DNA from 3 places in the Paenibacillus sp. TAF43_2 genome. Region 1 is predicted to be linked to each of the others. Evidence: riboswitches for the same ligand, from Rfam matches in the RefSeq annotation. Region 1 holds a riboswitch; each other region holds the start of a gene.

What was found. Region 1 has a riboswitch for cyclic di-AMP ahead of AB4Z17_RS15030 (TrkH family potassium uptake protein). Riboswitches for the same ligand answer to the same signal wherever they lie in the genome.
Region 2: another riboswitch for cyclic di-AMP. It lies ahead of AB4Z17_RS06535 (C40 family peptidase); the one in region 1 lies ahead of AB4Z17_RS15030 (TrkH family potassium uptake protein).
Region 3: another riboswitch for cyclic di-AMP. It lies ahead of AB4Z17_RS24465 (C40 family peptidase); the one in region 1 lies ahead of AB4Z17_RS15030 (TrkH family potassium uptake protein).

What each region holds. Positions count from the first base shown of each region.
Region 1 covers NZ_JBFRDK010000060.1:5,421-11,481, reverse strand. Annotated here, with positions in the region: gene AB4Z17_RS15040 (LysR family transcriptional regulator) at 1-699, shown strand, start outside; gene AB4Z17_RS15035 (potassium channel family protein) at 801-1,463, opposite strand; gene AB4Z17_RS15030 (TrkH family potassium uptake protein) at 1,482-2,822, opposite strand; cyclic di-AMP (ydaO/yuaA leader) riboswitch at 2,913-3,118, opposite strand; gene AB4Z17_RS15025 (CPBP family intramembrane glutamic endopeptidase) at 3,364-4,992, shown strand; gene uvrC (excinuclease ABC subunit UvrC) at 4,958-6,061, opposite strand, start outside.
Region 2 covers NZ_JBFRDK010000019.1:42,755-48,815, reverse strand. Annotated here, with positions in the region: gene AB4Z17_RS06550 (hypothetical protein) at 1-266, shown strand, start outside; gene AB4Z17_RS06545 (hypothetical protein) at 431-1,015, shown strand; gene AB4Z17_RS06540 (hypothetical protein) at 1,051-1,200, shown strand; cyclic di-AMP (ydaO/yuaA leader) riboswitch at 1,433-1,586, shown strand; gene AB4Z17_RS06535 (C40 family peptidase) at 1,590-2,066, shown strand; gene AB4Z17_RS06530 (FAD-binding domain-containing protein) at 2,224-3,567, shown strand; gene AB4Z17_RS06525 (MFS transporter) at 3,828-5,063, opposite strand; gene AB4Z17_RS06520 (GNAT family N-acetyltransferase) at 5,180-5,704, shown strand; gene AB4Z17_RS06515 (EAL domain-containing protein) at 5,701-6,061, opposite strand, start outside.
Region 3 covers NZ_JBFRDK010000144.1:139-5,870, reverse strand. Annotated here, with positions in the region: gene AB4Z17_RS24480 (carbohydrate ABC transporter permease) at 1-449, shown strand, start outside; gene AB4Z17_RS24475 (phosphoesterase) at 474-1,373, shown strand; gene AB4Z17_RS24470 (MATE family efflux transporter) at 1,452-2,804, shown strand; cyclic di-AMP (ydaO/yuaA leader) riboswitch at 3,040-3,174, shown strand; gene AB4Z17_RS24465 (C40 family peptidase) at 3,178-3,654, shown strand; gene AB4Z17_RS24460 (chromate transporter) at 3,789-4,976, shown strand; partial or broken gene AB4Z17_RS24455 (phytoene desaturase family protein) at 5,048-5,732, opposite strand, start outside.

The DNA.
Region 1 (6,061 bases):
CGCCAGCTTCATCGCAAATATTTGCAAACCGTCTCTGAGTTCACCTCGGCTGGACATACGACCCTTACCATTGGCGCAAGCTTGACGACGCTTCAAACGACTTTGCCCGATCTCATTCAAAGCTTAACTTCTACCCATCCGGAGATCGACATTAAAGCGATTACCGGCAAGACGCATGAAATCGTATCGCTCGTGCGAGATCACAAAGCCGATATCGGCATTGTCGCCTCTAGTATTGAGGATTCAACACTGCGGTGCATTCCGCTGTTTGAGGATCATCTATCGCTCGTGGTGCCTCGCAATCAGGTCATTACCGATAAAGGCACGCTGGGTATACAGGATGTGACCGGCATGCCGATGATCTTGTTCTCCAAAGGCACTTGGTACAGGTTGTTGACCGACGAGCTGTTTGACAAATATCATCTTCAGCCGGATGTGCGGATGGAAATTGATTCGTTTGAAGCTATCCTTCGGTTGCTGCATACTTGCCGTGCTGCGACGCTCCTGCCTCAATCGTATATGCGCAATCAACTGCTTGAAGACAATGATCTTACCGTCATTCCCATTCGAGAACTTGAGGATACAAAGCGCACCACCTCGCTCATTCATGCGGATTCGGCCGCCCTCAGCCCGTCCGTTCGTCTTTGGATCAACGAGCTTGCAGCAGGCTTCCCCAGCAAAAAGGACAGCAGCTTTTAAAATAGCTGCTGTCCTTCAGCATTTCCAATATTACACTTCCAAATCCATTTCAGCCTAATCTGCTTTTTCTAATAATAAGCCTCTTCCACTACATAAAACAATTAACGGATAACGGATGCTTCGAAGTCTTCTATTTGCTCATTTGTTCCTATAATAACCATGACATCACGAAGTGAAAGGACATCCGTTGCTGTCGGTGCGATGATGATGCCATTTGGCTTATTTATGGCTACGATGCTGCATCCAAATCTAGCTCGCGGATTAAGATCATGCAATGACTTGCCATCCAAGCATTGCGGTACAGCAAGCTCGGCGATCGTATACTCTTTGGAAAGCTCGATATAATCTAATAGATTTGGGGATACAAGCTGATGCGCAACTCGAATACCCATATCGCGCTCAGGATAGACCACGCGGTCGACACCGATTTTCTCAAGTACCCGGCCATGCAGTTCAGTCAAAGCTTTCGCTACAACTTGCTTCACTTCCAAATCCTTAAGCAGTATGGTTGTCAAAATGCTGGATTGAATGTCATCGCCAATCGCGACAACTCCGCAATCAAAGTTTCTTACACCCAAGGAGCGCAGCGCTTCTTCATCCGTACAATCAGCTGATACAGCATAGGTTAGAATACCGCTCATGTCCTGAACGGCTTCCTCATCCTTATCTATTCCAAGCACCTCATGGCCAAGCTGGACGAGTTCGCGCCCTAAGCTCGAACCAAATCTCCCTAAGCCGATGATGACAAATTGTTTCTTTTTAATTCCCACTTGCAAAGTCTCCTATCCAATCGTAATTTTGCCTTCTGGATGCCGATAAAGCTCTTTCTCTGTACGAGGCCCAAGCGCGTATGCGAGCGTCAGGGGTCCAAGTCTTCCGGCAAACATGGTTAATGCAATGACTATTTTCCCAACAATGCTCAGCTCTGGTGTAACACCAACGGATAATCCTACTGTTCCAAATGCTGATGTCGCTTCAAACAATAGCTTTATAAAAGCTTGATCCTCCGTCATCGACAAAATCATCGTTACGATAATGACAAGCGATAAAGAGATCAAAGTAATCGTGAGTGCTTTAAAAATTCTGTCTTTGCCTAATCTGTAACGGAAAAGAACGATGTCCTCTCGTCCTCTAATCATTGCAAATACAGCGCCGACCAGCGTTGCAAAAGTTGTTGTTTTGATACCGCCGCCCGTCGAGCCGGGCGAGGCCCCAATAAACATTAATATAATGGTGAAAAACATTGTCGCTTGCCGGATAGCCGTATAATCAAGCGTATTGGCTCCTGCCGTCCGCGGCGTTACTGATTGGAAGAACGAGGACAATATTTTCCCGCCCCAGTCCAGTGAGCCCAATGTCTTCGAATTAGAGAATTCAAAAATAAATATGACGAGTGTCCCTACTGCAATAAGCGTCCCTGTCATCGATAGAACGACCTTGCTGTGCAGCGACAGCTTGCGGTTTTTGCGGAATTCCATCAGATCCGACATAACGACAAAGCCGAGTCCACCCGAAATGATCAGCATCATAGCTGTAATATTAACGACTGGGTCAGAGACATATAAGGTCAAGCTGCGGTAGTTCCCAAAGATATCAAAACCAGCATTATTAAACAATGAAACCGCGTGAAAGGCTCCAAAATACATCGCTTTTCCCAGCGGCATATCAAATGCAAACCTCGAAGCAAACAACACAGCGCCAACAAGCTCTATTGTCAATGAGTAAACAATTACTCGCCTAATCAAACGCACGATGCCTTCCATGCTCGTCTGGTTCATCGATTCCTGCAGCAAAAGCCGCTCACGCAGCGAAATCCTCTTGCGAAGCACGAGCGCTACCAGCGTTGCCATCGTCATAAATCCGAGTCCTCCAAGCTGGAACAAGCACATTAATATGATTTGGCCCCATATAGAGAAATAAGTTCCGGTATCAACGACAACTAACCCAGTTACACAGGTTGCCGAGGTTGCAGTAAACAGTGCATCTATAAAAGGCAATCTCTCGCCGCTTACCGATGCAAAAGGCATGGATAATAATAAGGCACCCAGCAATATAATAAGAGCGAATCCACTTACCAGAATACGCGGAGGTGACCACTTCATAACATTCCAATCAACCTTCATTCATTACCCTTCTTTTTGATTATGTCATATTGTCATTTATTGTTTTTAAGCATAAAAAAAAGCACTGGAAACTCAAGTGCTCGTGCGATGAGTCCTGTTCCAATACGCCTTCGAGGTTAGCTGACGGATTCGGGCCTGGACAGGCAGCCCTATTCAGCGGAAGAAGACGAAGCTTCACCGCTAAAATTCACCCCATGCTATCAAATGTTGAACTGCTTTGCTTTTAAGCTTGTTCATCCATCTGGATAACTTTATGGTTCCCCCGATTTCCTTAGGAAATTCGGCTATGCTATGCAATTAGTATGACGATAACGATTATAATCCCTAAGCACTCCTGATATAAAGGTGACGTTTATGACAAACAGGACGATATTAGCTCAAATTAGGGCAATGGGACGAACCAGCGCATAGCTAGCTTGCTGGACATCGTTATTTCGCATTTTTTTGAAAACAAACGGTCATTTTCATTGGATAATTTAGGGATTCATATGTTAAGGTAATAAAATGAGCTATTTATCATGAAGACAGTTGAGGTGAAACTATGATTGATTCTATTAAACCCAATGAATGGAAACGATTTATATGGGCAGCAGTTGCTTGCTTTATTATTTATGGCGCCGTACAAATCGTTCCAATGATTACAGCCATCTCATCTGGCGAAATGAATACCAAGGTCATTACGAAATCAGCGGCGGCGGATAAGGCGTCTGCATTTGTTGAAAAAGAAACAGGCTTGAAGGTGAAATCGGCTAAAGCCGTACATCAAACCGATAAAATTATGAATGGCTACTTATCTAAATATGAGCTGGTCAAATCATATACGGATAAATACGACCCTAGGTTTCCTACAGATACGTTTCAAGTTGATCTTAAGTTCATAGGCGGCGGCAGCGGATATGTTTATCTGCATATGCACAGCGGGAAAATAGTCGCTTGGAACTTGAAGCTTGAGGGTGAACAGCTGTCAGATTTAGATAAAGCAAAAGAAGCTATCGCCTTTCTAACTGCAGAAAATTTCAGCGGTACTGAATTCATAGGCGGGCAAATATTGCCTAATGGTGATTGGCAGCCCAAGCCTCCGGCAGGTTATTCCATTAAAAATGCTCATCTTAACGTATTGGTTAACGCTCTTGTCGTGAATGACCGTACGATCATTACTAAATATAAACCGGCATTCGTGGCTCCCTCCGATTACATAAACTATGTAGAGAAACAAGATAAAATAGCTGGGTACCTTACATCAATCGGTTATCTGTTCATGAGCTTCGTTTTATTCGTCTTAGCTATTATTTACTCCGTTTTATATCGAAAGCATACATCCTTTAAATACGGAATCGTATTAACGATCATTTATTTAATTACTTATACGATCATGAATTTAAACGTTCTGGATGGTATTCGGGCTACGCTCGGCGAGACGGATATGGCAGGCGCTACCGTTTCGATCACTGCCATCGTAAGTGTTCTGCTAGCAATTCCAATGGCAGGTTCCATTTATGTATCCATCGTTGCCGGAGATGGCCTCTGGAAGGCGCAGGGCCGCGCTTTATGGCCGCGCTTTGGTCAGAGAGGGTATGGCGATTATGTTTGGCGCAGCGTGGGCTTGTCCTATTTATTCGCGATCATCCTATTCGCAATTCAATCGGTTATCTTTATCGCCTTGAAGCTGTCCATTGGCACTTGGGAAACATCAGATGCCTCGCAATCCCCATACAATATGGGTATTCTTTGGCTGATGCCCGTGCTTGCTTGGGCTGCCGCAATTGGCGAAGAAGCCGTATTCCGCTTCTTCGGTATTGGACTATTTCGCAGGTGGTTTAAAAACACGTTTGCCGCTGCACTGCTGCCTACCTTCTTCTGGGCGCTCGGCCATGTGATGTATCCTTTTTATCCATCCACCACGAGATTGTTTGAGTTGATGATTATCGGGCTATTGTTCAGCTTTATCTTCGTCAGATACGGCTTCATTACAGCCATGTTCACCCACGCCATCTTCAACAGCGTTGCAGTTGGCCTATCCTTGCTCACTATTGGAACAGCACCGAACATAATCTCGGCTATTTTCTTCTCCGTGCTGCCGGTACTGATTGCATTTGTTCTAAAATATTTAAGTCACAAAAAAGAGAAGAAGCCGTCTATGACGACGACTCCTCCCCTAGAGCAGCTATAATTTGCGAAGCTAATTTATCACCAATAGATAGAGGCCGGAAGTCTTCGACTGAGGCCTCTTTTATTTTTTTGATCGAGCCAAAATGCTTGAGCAGCAGCTTGCGTCGTTTCTCGCCAATGCCCGGAATCGAATCGAGCTTCGACTCCACCATGGACTTGGCGCGCTGCTCGCGGTGGAATGTAATCGCAAAGCGATGCACCTCATCTTGAATGCGCTGCAGCAAATAAAACTCCTGGCTGTCCCTTGGCAAAGGAACTATCTCTGCAGGATCTCCAGTCATAAGCTGCGCTGTCTTATGCTTCGCATCCTTCACAAGACCGCAAACTGGGATGTATAATCCAAGCTCATTCTCAAGCACGTCGAGCGCGGCAGATATTTGCCCTTTGCCCCCATCGACTACAATCAGATCCGGCGGAGCTAATTCCTCTTTCACCACACGCTCGTAGCGGCGCCGTATGACCTCGCGCATCGTTTCGTAATCATCTGGACCTTGTACTGTCTTAACCTTGTATTTGCGGTACTCCTTGCGGTCTGGCTTGCCGTCCGTAAAGACAACCATAGCCGAAACTGGATTCGTACCTTGAATATTGGAGTTATCAAATGCCTCGATTCGGCGTACTTCATCCAGTCCTAGCCAGCCTGCAAGCGACTCTGACGCTTTAACGCTTCGTTCCTCATCTCGTTCGATGAGCCTGAATTTCTCGTCCAGCATCACCCTTGCGTTATCGATAGCCATCGTTACGACCTCGCTCTTGCGTCCGCGCTGCGGCATAAGCACCTTAACCTTCAGCCAGCTGTGCAAGGATGCAATGACATCGTCAGCGTGCGTAGCGGCTGCCTCATCAACTGCTGCCACTCCGCCCGCTGATTCCACCGCTTCCAGCTCAGGCGGTATTGGCAGCAGGATTTGCTTTGGCAATGCCGGATTATCGCTATAATACTGCGTAACGAATGTCATGAAATCATCATACTCTTCCCCGTAATAAGGAAAAGTTGTGCCGTGCCGCTCAATAAGCTTCCCTTGGCGCATGTACAATATTTGAACGCACATCCAGCCCTTATCTACTGC
Region 2 (6,061 bases), on a different contig from region 1:
TAGCCATGCAATTCAGCGCTGCATCAGGAGGAAGCATATTCCGTTCCTTATGGCACGCTCTCCGAAATTTCCTCACCTATGCAGCTGTGTCGCTCATCATGTGGGGGATTGGAGCAGCCGCTGGAATTGTGGTGACAAGTCTCTCCATGCTGTGGGCCGGACTGTTGGCACTCATCCTGCATCAGGGTTATTATCTCATTCAAACGCTGATGAAGGTCTGGACGATTGCCGCGCAATATGACTTCCTGGAAACGAAAAGAATGTAGCAAACCAAAAAAGCCTTCAGCGTCCTCTGGATGCTGAAGCAAAAATAAACCTTCATTCCACGCTTTGCTGTGGTGTGGAGGTTTTTTTGCAACTAACCGCAACTAAATGATGGCAGTTCTGTATAAATAACTGAAAGAAAATCAAAAATGGGGGATATTCACAAATGATGCGTAAAAAACTAGTTATTATATCCATGGTATTGCTCTTATCGGGCGGTTCATTGGTTGCAGCAGACAAACTATTTCAGAAGGTAACGCTCCTTTATAATAATAAGCAATCCACTGACGATGCTGTCGTTGTAGACGATAAGGTTTATATTAGTATTCGTTCTTTAAGCGACACCCTTCAAGCCTTCGTCCAATGGAAGAGCAATGATAAGAAGCTCATTATTCAGAAGCCCAATGTGCATATGTTTCTAATGAACGAGAAGCGAGCTATGTTCGGACAGGTTGATAAAGGCAGTGTTCAGAAATTTTTAGTGCAAGCGCAAATCGATAATTTGAATATGGCGATTTCAGAGTTCAAAGTGACCATTGTTGATCCTAATGATAAGGAAACGACAATCGACAGCCGCAGCCAAGACGATGATGATTTTAAAGAGTTCGTCGAAAAAGACACCTTTTGGTTCAGCTCCAAGCTCGTTTCCTACGATTTCAAAAATGCTGGAAAATACAAGGTACAGTTTTGGATGCAGCAAAAAAACAACGATCCACAGCTCATTTCAGAAAAAATCGTTACTGCAAAATAAATCTTTTTTTCGATTGCCCAAAGGGGGCTGTTCTCATGAACAGCCTCCTTTGTCTATTTCTGCCGCTCTATCTGGAGCAGCAGCTAGGCTGTCTGAATCTACTCTTATTCACGAGTGATATAGATGAGATTTTTCTAATTTATGAGGAGCAAAATGGTGAAATACCGCCGTTTACGGCACTTTAAGCTAGTCCTTGCGATATAGCGCCAAAAGGACAAATCGGTATATTTTACACAACATCCACATAATTAATGAAATTGACTCCATGTATTTAGTTAGAAAGCACTACTGTGGCGTGTTTATATTACAGAAAGAACGGTTTAACGAAGCAAATTGTCAAAAGGTTACATGAGAATTATTAGAAATTGCCACTAAAAGCAGGAGATCATTGAAAATAATCGAATATTTCTCAAAGCAATAAAAAAACTGCCTAATTCCCTATTGGGATACGGGGGAACCACTTTGGGTGAATTGATTCCGACGTTTGAGTTTTTTTCAAACGCCCGAGGAATCATAGGGAGCCTTCAACCGAACCCCACAGCTAACCTCGTCGGCATTGGAAGGAGTTTCACAATTGAAGAAGATTACCGCATTAATCCTGGGTCTCGTTCTCGTGCTCGCTTTTCAAGCGGGAAGCGCTTTCGCTGACTCAAAATTGAACGGAATTGTCAATGATCTTATTGGTACTCCGTACAAAAGCGGCGGAACGTCGTCGAAAGGTTTTGATTGCTCCGGCTTCACGAGCTATGTGTTCGAGAAAATGGGCATTGAGCTTTCACGTACTTCTGGTTCGCAAGCAAAAGAAGGTACAAAGGTCGCTAAGGCTGACCTCATTGCGGGAGATCTTGTGTTCTTCGACACAGTTGGCGGCAATAATAGCGCCATATCCCATGTTGGCATTTACATTGGAGATGGAAAGTTTGTACATTCGTCCTCGAGCAGAGGCGTTGTAACTGACAAACTTAACTCCGAGTACTATGAGGGACGATATGTAACTGCTCGTCGTATCATGGATGCTGATTCATACCAAGCCAACGTTGACGTAAAATAGAGCAACCTAATCCCTCTTCTTGAGGGTTGAACGGGTAGACTCATCTAGCAAAGCCGCAGTTTTTGTCCTCTGACGACAAATGACTTGCGGCTTTGCTGTTTCATTCCAGCTGGAATGCGGCCGTTCAATGTTGCGCTTATGGAAGGAGTTATCACTGATGTATTTGTTTATTCACCGCAAGGATTTGCGTATTGCAGATTTGCGCGCTTTTGATTATTTGAAGAAAAAAGAGAAACAAGGCATTCATTTGCTAATCATAGATCCCGTTATTACAGGAGATGGCCGTTTAACTAGTCATAGCGGCCGGAATTTCATGGCGCAAGCCGCCTCACTTCTGCACAGCTATTCTAATGCAGGAAAGGAACTGCATGTGCTTTATGGTAATCCTGCTGCGATCACCGAAGCACTGCTGCATGCGCATCCCATTGATGAGGTTATTGTTCATACAGACTATACGCCTTACTCACGGCAGCGAGATGAGCAGCTTGGGCTAACCACACGCAGCCTTGGCCGCCGATGGATGTCTATTGCCGATTCACCTCTTGCTGATCTAGATGCTTTCCCGGCATTTGCTCGAAAAATGGAGCCATACAAGGTTTTCACACCCTTTTATCGCAAGTGGAGCAGCTTTATGCTGGAGTGCTATAGCCCAATGAGTGAAACGACGATTCATGAGCTTGCTACCTTAAGCGAAATTAATGCCAAGGTTGCGCAATCCTTCGCTTTGCCTGAATCCGTTTCGCGCGCCCTAGGCGGCACGAACGTGCACGGATCGTCCAAAGGATTATCCAAGCTGGAACGGTTCGTACGAGAACGCCTTGCCTCTTATTCGGAGAGCAGGGACGCTTATGCCGATGATCATACAAGCCAGCTTGCACGTTTCCTTAATACGGGCGCCATCTCCGCCCGCCAAGCCTACGAAATAACCCAAGGGCTTCCGGGGTCTGAATCATGGGTACGGCAGCTGGCATGGCGTGATTTTTATTTATACCAAGCGATGTATCATGATGATTTCTTTCGTTACGAGCAGCTCGCTGATATGTCCAAGCTCTCAGATGCTCATTTAGAAGCATGGGCTGCAGCTGCCACCGGCATTCCAATCATTGATGCGGCCATGACGCAGCTCAATCGTACAGGTGAGCTGCCCAACCGCTTGCGAATGGTAACAGCCATGTTTTTAACTAAAAATCTGCTATGTCCCTTCACGCTTGGCGAACAATATTTCCGCCTTCACTTAAGCGATTATGACAACACGCTTAATCGCGGCGGCTGGCTGTGGTGCTCTTCACTAGGGTATGACGCAGCGCCTTACTTCCGCATCATGAATCCCGCAACTCAGTCGCAAACGCATGATCCTAGCGGCAGCTATATTAGGCGCTGGCTGCCTCATTTGAATCATCTGACAGACAAAGAGATTCATCAGCCGCAAAGCGGTGCCATCGTCGACTTGAAAGCATCACGCGCGCGCGCCATAGAGGTATACAAAACCATTCTTAAATAGCTGAAAGCATTTAAGGCGTGTCTGAAAACCCGTTCAGTGGCACCTTTCACCGCCTTTTCGCCCCCTGCTTCGTTCCGTTTGCTTGACGTACCCCCGGTACGCCTTCACAAATGCGCCTTGCATGGAACGAAAATTCGGCAAAATTTGCTGTCCTCAGAGTTCTCAGACACGCCCTAGAATAACACGTTTAATAATAAATAAACCTCCACACCCGCTTTGAAACAGCGAATGTGGAGGTTTTTTTATAATTTGCAGTTCAGCTAAGCCTTGGATCGTATGCTGTGAACTTGTTTTCTTCCGAGCAGGAGCATCGCCGCTAACAGAAGCAGCAGCAGTATAACTAAGCTGCTTATATACCATAACGTAGATTGCACATTGTACTGATCCATTATCCAGCCAGTCAAACGCGGAAAAATCGCTCCTCCAAGCCCGCCGAATGCTACAAGCAAACTCGTTGTCCTCTCCGTCATACCCGGAATGAGCTCATTGGCATAAACAAGAGCGATACCGAATATACCCGAGAAGAACAATCCGCTAAGTGCGACAAAGGCAAGCATCCAGCTAAGCTGACCCATAACAGCCATTAAAGCAAAAACGACCGAGGCGCCCGCTGTAGCAATAAGCAAGTAACGCGAATAACCCATTCGGTCAGCCAACAGCCCAGCAAACAGACGCCCTAGCACCATCGTTCCCCAGAACAAGCTGAGCACCGCTGCCGCACTGGATTCTCCTACGCCTGATCGAACGATGAGAATAGAAGGCAGATAGTTGGAGAAGCTCATTTCCATTCCTACATAAAGCATAAAAAATAAAGCCGATAACAAGAGAAATGGAAGTGCTTTGCGCGGATAGCCAAAAAAGACAGAACCGCGAGTGGATTGCAATCCTTCCAACTCATTCGAATGGCCTTCCTTCACTTCCGGTGTTCGAGCAACTATACCAAGCTCATCATCCAGCTCTCCAAAGGACATCGTCAGCCAGAGAACAAAGGTGATGCCTGACATCGCTGCCAGAATCGGAAAGGAAACCTGCCATATGCTATGCTGAATCAGATAAGCCGCTGCAATTGGAATCAACAATGCGCCAACGCCAAAAAAGGTTTCCAATCGGCTCATCGCCGATGCCTTGCCGTTTTTCGCCATATCAATAATCATTGCGCCGACGACCGCTTCCGTCATCCCAAAGCCAAGACCCGCAAGCGGAGCAATCGCGAGCATCCAGCCCCATGGCAGCAGCAAACTGTATGCCGCCTCACTGAGCGTCAGTACGCCCATCGCAATCAGTACTGCGCCTCTTTTTCCAACTCTCGAAGTAATAGATGGCGCTAACAGAACACCCACCAGGAACCCGAGGAATTGATTCATAATCCATTGCCCGCCATCTTTATAGGTTAAACCATAATGAGCAATGAGCTGTTCCAAGATAGATCCGCCCACAACATGGGCAACGCCGATGACTAAATATGACAAGCAGCCTAGCCAGATCAACTTCTTCATTTTGATGCTTCTCCTTATTTACGCGCGATCAACGCACGCCTATCTGTTATAATAAACCTATTTCATTCGACATTCGCTCTATTCAGCTACTTTTTTTCAAGCGGAGGTAAAAACAAATGACAAGCCATCAAAGCTCTATTCATTATAATCGAGATGAAGGCGATATGACCATATGCCCGCTCGAAACCGTCCATGCACAGCAACTATGCGGCTGGCGCTACGAGGCTCCATTTGATGTATATAATTGGCCGACTTGGGAGCAAATGAAAAAAGACGAAATCGAATTTGGCGATCCCGTCCTTCGTGCTGCCCAGTATATGGCTGTCCTAGACGCTCAGTCTGCGCTCATTGGGTTCGCGCAGTTTTTTCCTTTAACAGGCGTAACGCGGCTCGGGCTCGGATTGCGGCCTGATCTTTGCGGTAAAGGCCTCGGCCTTGCCTTCACGCGTCTCATTGTCGCAGAGGCAATAAGGCGCACCCCTCAAAACGAAATTGATTTGGAGGTGCTTACTTGGAATACTCGTGCGATGCGCGTTTATGAACAAGCCGGCTTCCATATTACAGACACCTATGCGCGGTCTACTCCCACTGGCTTTGCCGAATGCCATTGTATGGTTTATGAGCCAGCAGCCGCACGTTAACGACGCTGGGCTCCGCGCTCAGAATCCCTCAAATCCATAAGTAAAATAAGACCAGGAGCTGCTAGAACAGATACGGTTCTAATCCATGCGTGAGAATCGAGATCAGTATAGGCGCGCGAAACGATTGCACGTCGATGCTCATTGAGCTGGACGAGATTAGGAACAAAATAGGGACGCCAACACCAGTTGGCACCGCGGTATTGCTCCTCTCGCCTCCAAGCCTTGTCCGCATCGCGATAATAATTGGATGAGAGCTGAATACCGCTCTCATTGCACAAATAAACCCGAATGCAATGCTCGTAAAGCTCGGGAAGCAGCCCCTCTATCCATTCATCCTCATGATCCAGGTAACGCGTC
Region 3 (5,732 bases), on a different contig from region 1:
CATGGAATTTAATAATTATGCGGACTTTCTTCCAAGAGATCAGTCCGAGCCTCGAAGAATCTGCAAGAATTGATGGATATAATGATTTTTCAATTTTCATGAAGGTGATCATGCCGCTCAGCAGGCCGGTTGTGGCTGTCATCGCGTTATTTAACGCAGTGGGGCATTGGAATGATTGGTTTACAGGTGCCTTCTATGTTCGAGAGAGCAATCTGCGGCCTTTATCGACATTGCTGCAGGAAATGCTGACCCGGGCAGATGCGCTTCGAAATACGCTCGAGCAAGCGGCTGGATCGACGCAATATGAAATGCTGGACAAAATTCAGGTGACAGGAAACTCGCTGAAAATGGCGACAATTATTATCGTCATCACACCGATTATTATGATTTATCCATTTATTCAGAAGTATTTTGCCAAAGGCGTTATGATCGGTTCGGTCAAAGAATAAGGCAGGAACGGAGGAACATAGTGAATGACACAAATAATCATTTCAAATCCTTATGATAAACAAGAGGGCATGTGGCTGAAAGGGAGCTTCCATAACCATACAACAAATAGTGCTTGCGGCTCTCAAACGCTTGAGACAGTTTACCGGATGTATGGGCAATACGATTTCCTCGGTATTTCCGACCATGATTACATTACCGTTCATGAAGGGAAGCGTTCAATCACGACTGTATTCGAAGCGATGGAGGTTAGCAGTCCGCAAAGGCATATGCTTCTCATTAACCCTCCGCGCTCGATGATGGACAACTATTCAAACGAGTTTTCGGTAGAAAGGTATCAGCAGTTTTCTGACCTTTGCACGAAGCAAGGGGGAATGAGCGTACTCTTACATCCGAATCGTTATTATTCGCAGTATTGGCCGATTGAAGATATGCTCGCGATGCCTTGCTACACCGGAATCGAGATCGTAAATGGCGAAGGAAATCCAGCGTTCGACATTGCGTTCGACAAATGGGATGCGCTGCTCTCAGCTGGGCGAAAAGTATGGGGGTTTGGCGGAGACGATTTTCATGTATATGGGCAAGAGAAACGAACTTGGAATATGGTGCTTGCAGAGCAAAACACCAATGAGAGTATTACTTCAGCGATGAAATCCGGAAGCTTCTATGTTTCCACAGGCTATGGGTTTGAGTCGATTCAAGCAGCGGATGGGACGATTGAGTTTAAGCTGCTTGCGAGTGAAGGATTGGACCGGATGTACAAATACGCAACCTTGTTTGGCAAAGACGGAAATGTACTATACGAGACTTCTGGTCGTTTCAATAGCGTTAGTTACAAGTGTCGTGGTGATGAAGGTTACGTAAGGGCGGCAGTTTATTTGGAAGGCGGTTTTGGCGCATTCTCTCAACCCCTATTTGTTGGATAGGGTGTACTCTCAAACATGATAACAGTAGTCTGACGATAACAGCAGGGTAGTACACGAACAGGAAGAATGTGAATTTGAATGAGTAAACAGGTTGATCCGCGCCAAAAGAGCATCATCTCGATAACATGGCCTATCTTTATTGAAGCTTTATTTGGGATGCTGATTGGAACGGTCGATACGATGATGCTAAGCAGCTACTCTGATGGAGCAGTGGCAGCGGTTGGGATAGCTAATCAGATTTTAGTTGTAGTGGGCTTGATGTTTGGATTTGTTACGGTAGGTACAAGTGTCATTCTCAATCAATGGCTCGGCGCAGGCAACTTGCATGGCGCTGATCGAATCGGGAGAACGGCGCTTACTTTGAATGTCATGCTCGGTTTAATAGCTAGCGTAGGATTGATTGTCTATGCCGACGTGTTTTTAGCGCTTTTTAAAGTGCCCGAGGATGTGATGGCAGAAGGAGTCAGCTATCTATCAATTGTTGGCAGCTCCGTCTTCATCACAGCAATAAGCATGACGTTAGGTACTATTTTACGATGCCGCGGTATTGTGAAAGAAATGATGTTCATCGCATTGGGGATTAATGTACTTCATATTACCTTGAATTATCTGGTGCTGATGGAGCCCTTCGGCTTACCTAATTTAGGTGTAGAAGGAGTAGCAGCATCTACATGGATAACCCGTGCCATAGGGATGACCGCTTATTTGATTTTATGTATTCGAAGCTTGGAGTATAAGGTTGGCTTGATTAGTCCATTTAAGTTTCAAAGAAAAAATATTGGCCTTATATTTAAACTAGGTATTCCTTCGGCAGGTGAGCATGTTTCTTATAATCTTTCACAGGTTGTAATCACATATTTAGTCACGCTGATCGGTACGACAGCGTTAACGACAAAAATTTATTCGCAGAGCATAACTTCTTTTGTTTTTGTTTTTTCAATGGCAATAGGTCAAGGAACGCAAATTATTGTTGGACATCTGATTGGAGCCCATCAGAAGGATGATGCTTATCGATCCAGTATGCAAAGTTTGAAGCTGGCGTTCGTCATTTCTCTTGCGCTTGGTATTTGTATCTATAGCTTCTCAGCTCTATTGCTCAGCCTCTTTACTAATGATGCGGAAATTATATTGTTAGGCAAGCAGCTCATGTTGTTATCGATTATGCTGGAGCCGGCTCGGGCTTGCAACATGGTGCTTATCAGTTGTCTAAATGCGGCTGGAGATGTGAAATTTCCAGTTGCTGCCGGGTTAGTATCCATGTGGGGGATTAGTGTGCCGCTGGCATACGTGTTCGGGATTGTGTTCGACATGGGGTTGGTAGGAATATGGCTGGCCTTTTCAATCGATGAATGGATAAGAGCTTTACTGATGCTCTACAGATGGAGGAGACGTTCTTGGCAAAAGGTCGATATTTTGGCGAAACTTGCTTAACTAGAAAGAGTAACTGTATGAAAATACGGATACTCTTTTTTTGTGTTTAAACCGTTATATTTTGAAAATATGATTGGAAATTCATCTATTTTAATTACAAAAAAACCAGCACTTTTGACAAAAATCATGTAGTGAACAGCTAAATAAATAATAATATTGAAGAAAAATGAAAGTATTCTAATAAACCAATTGCAGGATTATGGTAAAAAAAATCGAATTTAACGATACTATAAGGTTTATTGACATGCCGAGTTCTGTATATCGGAAACGGGGGAACCACCCAGGGTGAATTGCTTAATGTATGTTTTTAAGCATAGGGATCTTCAACCGAACCCATAAGCTAACCTCGTAGGCACCGAAGGGAGAAGTTGTTTTGAAGAAGGGTTTTATTTTATTGTTATCCTGCTTGCTGCTGCTTACTGGAGGAGGAAGCGTGCTTGCAGATAAGTCGGCCAAGTCTGTGCTTACGGATTCCATAAGCGAGGTTGTTGGAACTCCTTATAAATGGGGAGGCACAACGAGCAAAGGGTTTGACTGCTCGGGTTTTATTCTGCATATCTTTAATCAATTTGATGTAAAGCTGCCTAGAACATCGCAATCGCAATCAGACACAGGCACAGAGGTTAATAAAGATGAACTACGCGTGGGTGATCTTGTGTTCTTCAACACAAGCGGCAAAGGCGTTTCTCATGCGGGCATTTACATTGGGGATGGGAAATTTGCTCATTCTTCTACAAGCAAAGGGGTTACAATTACAAACCTTAACGATTCTTATTATGCAAAACGTTATGTAACAGCAAGGCGTGTCGTAACGGAAGATACATTTGCTGCGATGATGGAGTCTAAATAAAGCGTAATGATTTTAAAAACCACCTTACGAGGTGGTTTTTTTTATGTAACCATTTATTAAGTATTTGTTAAAGGGTTGTAAGCCAATAATTCGCAAGCTTACAATGTAAATAACATGAGTAATGGAATGAGGCTATAGGATTGAAAAGAGGAACAATCGCATCTTTAGTAGAGGTACTAGCTGTATCAACTAAACTAGGACTTACCTCATTTGGGGGTCCGATAGCCCATCTGGGTTATTTTCACAATGAGTATATTCGTCGCCGCAAATGGATGGATGAACGAAGTTATGCAGACCTCGTTGCTTTATGTCAGTTTCTACCCGGGCCAGCCAGCAGTCAAGTTGGGATCGGTATAGGGATAGTTAGGGCTGGGTTATTGGGCGGACTAGTGGCTTGGTTAGGATTCACACTGCCATCGATCATTGCATTAGTTGCCTTTGCTTTTTTGCTGCAAGGATTTGATCTTGGAAACACAGGCTGGATTCATGGATTGAAAATTGTAGCGGTTGCCATCGTTGCTCATGCCATTCTAGGGATGGGACAGAAACTAACACCGGATCGAAACAGAGCTACGATAGCAGTCATCGCTGCTGCGGCAACGTTATATTGGCAAACGGTCTATAGTCAAGTGATCATTATTGCTGCAGCAGGGCTGATCGGGGTATGGTTATATCATAAGAAAACAGTCGAGGGTACTCCTGATTTGAACATTCGGATTAGCCGTTCCCTTGCAATCTCCTGCCTCGTTATATTTCTCACGCTGCTTATTGTTTTGCCATTTCTAAGGCAATGGGGAAATATGGAATGGATAGCGATGTTCGATAGCTATTATCGTGCAGGCTCATTGGTGTTTGGAGGCGGACATGTTGTGCTGCCGCTGCTTGAGAATGAAGTTGTCTTTACCGGGTGGGTTAATGAATCGGATTTTTTAGCAGGTTATAGCGCTGCGCAGGCTGTGCCTGGTCCACTTTTTACATTCGCTAGTTATCTTGGTACTCTTTCTGGTGGATTAACTGGAGCCATTGTTGCAACTACAGCAATTTTTTTGCCGGCATTTCTTCTCGTTGCTGGAACATTGCCGTTTTGGAATGTGTTGCGAAATAACTCAAAAATCCAAGGTGCATTAGTTGGCATTAACGCCGCTGTAGTTGGCATATTGCTTGCTGCACTGTATGATCCGCTTTGGACTAGCGCGATAGTAGAGTCCGGTGATTTTATTTTGGCTGCCGTATTGTTTATTATGCTTGTTTTTTGGAAGCTACCACCTTGGATGATTGTTGTGGCTGGCGCATTAGGCGGAATGGTCCTTGAACTTATTTAATAATTAATCAATAGATAAAAACCTCTAATCCGCGATAACGGATTAGAGGTTTTTTATTTGAATTAATCTGTCTACATGACGGATTTTGCAGCAATGCTCAATTGCTCTTTAATGAGGTCAGCGGTGAGTTGTCCGGATAAAGTGACCATCGGGACGCCGCCACCGGGGTGCGTTGATCCGCCAACGAAATAAAGATTATCGAGCAGCTTGCTTTTGCTTGGAATTTTGAAGCCGCCGTTAAGCTTGCGGTCCGTTACAATGCCGTAGATGGAACCGCCATTAGAACCATAAAGCTGCTGGATATCATCTGGAGTGAAGGTATATTCAAACTCAATATGCTGTCTCAGCGCCGTTAGTCCCATACGTTCGAGCTTATTCAGAACTAGGTCTCTGTAAGCCGCCTTCTGTGACTCGAAGCTTTCACCAGGTTTGAGCGGCGGCACATGAGTAAGCACAAATAGATTTTCTTTGCCCTGCGGCGCCTGTCCTGGATCGGTTTTGCTTGAAACCCCGATGTACACTGTTGGATCATCTGTAGGTTTGCCTTCGACAAATATATCGTTGAACTCTTTATCTGGATCTTCAGAGAAGAAGAAATTATGGTGCAGAAGCTGATCATACACTTTATCCACGCCAAGAAGCAGCACAAGTCCTGATACAGTAGGCTCGTATTTTGCTAAATCCTTTACGCGGTCGGCCGATTTCGGATGATGCTGCAGCAGTGTCTGATGCGCTGGAATTGCCTCAAGATTAGAC